DNA from 2 places in the Sphingomonas sp. CFBP 13728 genome. Region 1 is predicted to be linked to the other one. Evidence: riboswitches for the same ligand, from Rfam matches in the RefSeq annotation. Region 1 holds a riboswitch; the other holds the start of a gene.
What was found. Region 1 has a riboswitch for cobalamin ahead of IFT67_RS00455 (DUF1636 domain-containing protein). Riboswitches for the same ligand answer to the same signal wherever they lie in the genome.
Positions count from the first base shown of each region.

Region 2: it holds a riboswitch for cobalamin, as region 1 does, so the genes downstream of both, IFT67_RS06735 (TonB-dependent receptor plug domain-containing protein) here and IFT67_RS00455 (DUF1636 domain-containing protein) in region 1, are expected to answer to the same signal.

Region 1 is NZ_JACYUS010000001.1:113,384-115,579, forward strand. Features, by position in the region: gene IFT67_RS00445 (NAD(P)/FAD-dependent oxidoreductase) at 1-181, opposite strand, end outside; gene cobO (cob(I)yrinic acid a,c-diamide adenosyltransferase) at 242-841, shown strand; cobalamin riboswitch at 1,033-1,226, shown strand; gene IFT67_RS00455 (DUF1636 domain-containing protein) at 1,398-1,805, shown strand; gene cobT (nicotinate-nucleotide--dimethylbenzimidazole phosphoribosyltransferase) at 1,802-2,196, shown strand, end outside.
Region 2 is NZ_JACYUS010000001.1:1,495,342-1,497,537, forward strand. Features, by position in the region: gene IFT67_RS06735 (TonB-dependent receptor plug domain-containing protein) at 1-1,158, opposite strand, end outside; cobalamin riboswitch at 1,275-1,474, opposite strand; gene IFT67_RS06740 (TonB-dependent receptor) at 1,792-2,196, opposite strand, start outside.

The DNA of each region.
Region 1 (2,196 bases):
GCGTGACGTCGACCGAATAGACGAGCTGGATGTCCATCTTGTCGCGGGCATCGTGCGCGCGTCTCGCGATGGTGTAGCGGATCAGGTCGCGCGGGGTGACGCGCAGGCGGTCGCGGATTGCGGCGGGGAGCGCTTCGTCAGCGTGGTTGAGCGGCAGCTTGAGGTCGGTGATGCGGAGCATGTCGGTCGCTCTAGCGCCGCGCGGCGCGATCCGCCATCGGGTGCACGAGAGGACTTAATCATGCGGACCGACGAAGAACAGAATGCCAAGAGCGCCAAGCGCAAGGAGGTCCACGATAAGATTGTCGCCAGCAAGACGATCGAAAAGGGGCTGATCATCGTCCACACCGGCAAGGGCAAGGGCAAGTCGACCGCCGCGTTCGGCATGGCGGTGCGGATGATCGGGCATGGGCGGAAGGTCGGCGTGGTGCAGTTCGTCAAGGGCGCGATGACGACCGGTGAGAAGGCGGTGTTCGACGCGTTCCCCGCGCTGTGCGAGTTCAAGCCGATGGGGGAGGGGTTCACCTGGGACACGCAGGATCGCGCGCGCGATATCGCGGTGGCGCGGGAGGCTTGGGACGAGGTGAAGCGGATGGTTGCGGATCCGTCCTATGCGATGGTGGTGGCGGACGAGCTGAACATCGTGTTGCGGTATGAGTATCTGCCGGTCGACGAGGTTCTTGCGGTTTTGGCCGCGAAGCCCGAGATGACACATGTCGTGGCGACCGGGCGGAACGCGCCGGACGCGCTGATCGAGATGGCGGACCTTGTAACCGAGATGACGCAGGTGAAGCATCCGTTCCGGTCGGGAGTGAAGGCGCAGGCGGGGGTGGAGTTCTAGGCGGCTCCGTACTGTGCGGCCCAAAACAACCACCGTCCGTCATCCTGACGAAAGTCAGGATCCAGAGCCACGAAGGCCACCGCCCGTTACCCTGGGTCCTGACTTTCGTCAGGATGACGGGAGGGCGTGGGGACGGCTGGCGGACTTCTAACCGACGTAGCCGTGTCTTGCGCCGTGTCTTCCTCCCGCCTATCGCTCCCTCCGCGACAGGTTCCCCCGATGCTCGCGCGGAGGGGGATGAAAATGGGAACGGGAAACACCCGGCTGCCCTTGCAACTGTACGCGGCGAGCCATCGTGCCTCATGCCATTGGGATGTTCCCGAGAAGGCGGTGCGGACGGCGTTGACCCGCGAGCCAGGAGACCTGCCCGTCGCGGTCGTCTTTCGTCCGGCCAGGGTGCGCCGAACGGACGGGTAACACCCCGAGCGACGACATCGCTTCGCGTCGCGCGGAGGCTGGAGGCATGCGCCTTCGCCCTTCGCGTGGTGCGGGATCGACTGTCCGAAGGGGTTTCTATGCCAAGTTCACATCATTTTGAGATCGTCCGAGGTCGGACATGCTGAAGCCGGTCGAAGACGGCGTCGCGGTGGTCGCGTGCAACACGTGTCGCCATTCCACCGATGCCCGCGACGACGAGCAGGGCCAGCGCGGCGGCGCACGGCTCGTCAGCGCACTGAAGGCGGTTCAGGCGAGCGACCCGGCCTATGCCGACGTCGCTGTGCAGGAGATGCCGTGTCTGTTCGCCTGCCAGGATTTCTGCACGATCCATCTGCGCGCACCTGCTAAGGTCGGCTATGTGCTCGGCCGGTTCGAGCCCACCGAAGACGCCGCGCGCGCGATCCTCGATTACGCGCGGCTCTACGGCGAGAGCGCGTTCGGGCAGGTGCCGTTCAAGCAATGGCCGCAGGGGGTGAAGGGCCACTTCATCACGCGCACGCCGCCTGCCGGGTTCGTCGTGGAATGACGTTTTTTCCGACGGCCGGGGCATTTCTGTCATCCTTGCGCGCGTTGCCGCAGCCGGACGAAGCCGCTCGATCGGCGGCGGTGTCGCGTCAGGGGCAATTGACCAAACCGCCGGGTTCGCTCGGGCGGTTGGAAGATATTGCCGTCTTCATGGCCGGCTGGCAGGGCCACGAACGCCCGCGGCTCGATCGCGGCCGGGTGGTGATCTTCGCGGGTAATCACGGCATCGTTGACCGCGGCGTCAGTGCGTTTCCGGCCTCCGTCACCGCGCAGATGGTGGCCAATTTCGAACATGGCGGCGCGGCGATCAACGCACTGTCGCGCGCGGCGGGGCTCGATCTCAGAGTCGTCCCGCTCGACCTCGACCGGCCGACTATCGATTTCACCGTCGC
Region 2 (2,196 bases), 1.4 Mb from region 1:
GTGGCTGCCGAAATCGTCGTGATCGTCGTTGCGGATGCCGCCGGTGATCGTGAGGATGTCGAGCGGCTTGACGATCACCTGGCCGTAGACGCTGGTGATGCCGGTGTCCGCGAAGGTGAAGCCGTCGTTGAAGCGGCTGTTCTCGCGTTCGACGCCTGCGACGACGCGGACCTGATCAATCGGACGGAAGTCGCCCTGATACTCGTAGCGCTCGCTACGGCCACGGCCAATGAACGATATGTCGCCACCGGGCTTGGTGAAATTGTCGCGGTTGATGTCGGCGATCGTGAACGCCACGCGGTTGTTGAACCGACCGTCGGCGAGGTTCGCATGTAGGCCAGCATAGCCGTACAGCTCCTGCGTGGTGCCGTAGGCAAGGCTGTCCGCGACCACGAACGTCTTCGGGTCGAAACCGTCGTCGATCTCGACACGGCTGTCCGCGAAATAGCCGCGCAGGTCGAGGCCGATGCCCGGCGCGAACTCGACGCTGACCCGCCCGGTTGCGCCATATTGGCGATAGCCGTCGCGCTCGGTGCCGCTGGCTGCGGACGAGATACCGTCGGTGCGCAGATATCCGCCGGTCAGCGATCCGGACACCGGCCCCGACTTGCCCGACACGCCCGCGCTCGCGAACACGCTGTCGGCATAGCCGTACTCGGCGTTGGCGCGCGCTTGGACGCCTTCGGTCGGCGCGGCGGTAATGATGTTGACGACGCCGCCGATCGCCTGGCTGCCCCAAGGCACCGAGTTCGGGCCGCGCAGAATCTCGATCCGCTCGACCGAGCTCGACAGGAGATTGCCGAAGTTGAAGCCGCCGCCGGTCGACGACGGATCGTTGACGCGCACGCCGTCGATCACAACGAGCGTCTGGTCCGCCTCGGCACCGCGGATGCGGACGCTGGTCAGCGCGCCGACCGTGCCGTTGCGCGTGACCGTAACGCCCGGCGTGGTCGCGAGCAGGTCGGATACGACGGTGGTCTGGCGGCGCTCGATCTCTGCGCGGTCGATCACGGTCACGGCTTGGCCGATCTCGCTCAGCGGTTGCGCAGCGCGGGTCGCGGTGACGACGAGCTCGGGGGCATCGGGGTCGGGAATGTCCTGTGCGTAGGCGGGCGCGGCGATCGCCGCGGCACTCAGGAGAAGGAAGAATTTCGTCATCGGCTGCGTCCTAAACGGAACCGCCAGCGACCATTCGCCGGGCGGCCAGACGTCTCTCGCTCGAGGAAACCCGGCTATACCGGAGCACTCGTCCGCACCGGACACCCGCCCGCGCAGTGGATCGACCGTGACAGGCAGGTCTCCTGGCTTCCGGGTCGCCGCGCCCACCCCGCCTTCCCAAGTCGAAACCCAGTGGCATATCGGGGTGGCCGCTATCCGGTCACAGTTGCGGGTACAGCGCCGGTCTTGCGGACATATCCGCGCACCGACTTCCCTTTTGATCCCGTCGCCGGGAACCCTTCACGAGTGCGGCATTAGTCGTGCGCCAGACACGGGTCAACGCGGGGCCTATCCCGACCCCGCCAAGAGAAGTCGCATTGCTAGGGTAGGCGCGCTGACCGGCTATCGCACCACCCCGGCGGAGGCCGGGGCCCAATTGGGGAGCGGCGATAACGGAGCGCGGTGGGTCGTTATTGCCACCTTTCCAATTGGGCCCCGGCCTCCGCCGGGGTGGTGGTTCTTACCAAACGAAACGCTCCCCGACATTGCTCTCTCGCGAAGGCGGGATCCCAGTCTGGGTCCCCGCCTTCGCGGGGAAACATGCTGTCTTCGTTTTCCTTGGCAGGGAGCATATCACCGAAGCCCGTAGCGCAGCCCCACCCAGATCGTTCGCGGCGTGGCGCGCTCGACGATGTTCGCGCCGCTGATCCCTGCCTCGACGCGCTCGTTGAACAAATTCTCCCCGCGCACCTCGGCGACCAGCGAGCGCAGGATCGGCAACGCCGCATACGCGTCCAGCGTCGTCGCCGGATCGAGCACCCGCGTGTTCTGGTCGTCATCGAACTGCCGGCCAATATGCCGCACCGTCAGCGACAGCGCCGCCGCGTCGTGTCGCCAGTCGATCGTCCCCGACACCTGGTCGCGCGGGGTCTGCGCCGGACGCAAACCGTCCAGAGCAGCCGTAATCCCCGACCCCTCGACCTTCGAATTCGTGTGCGACCACGATGCCTGCAGGCCCAACGGACCCGGGCGATACGA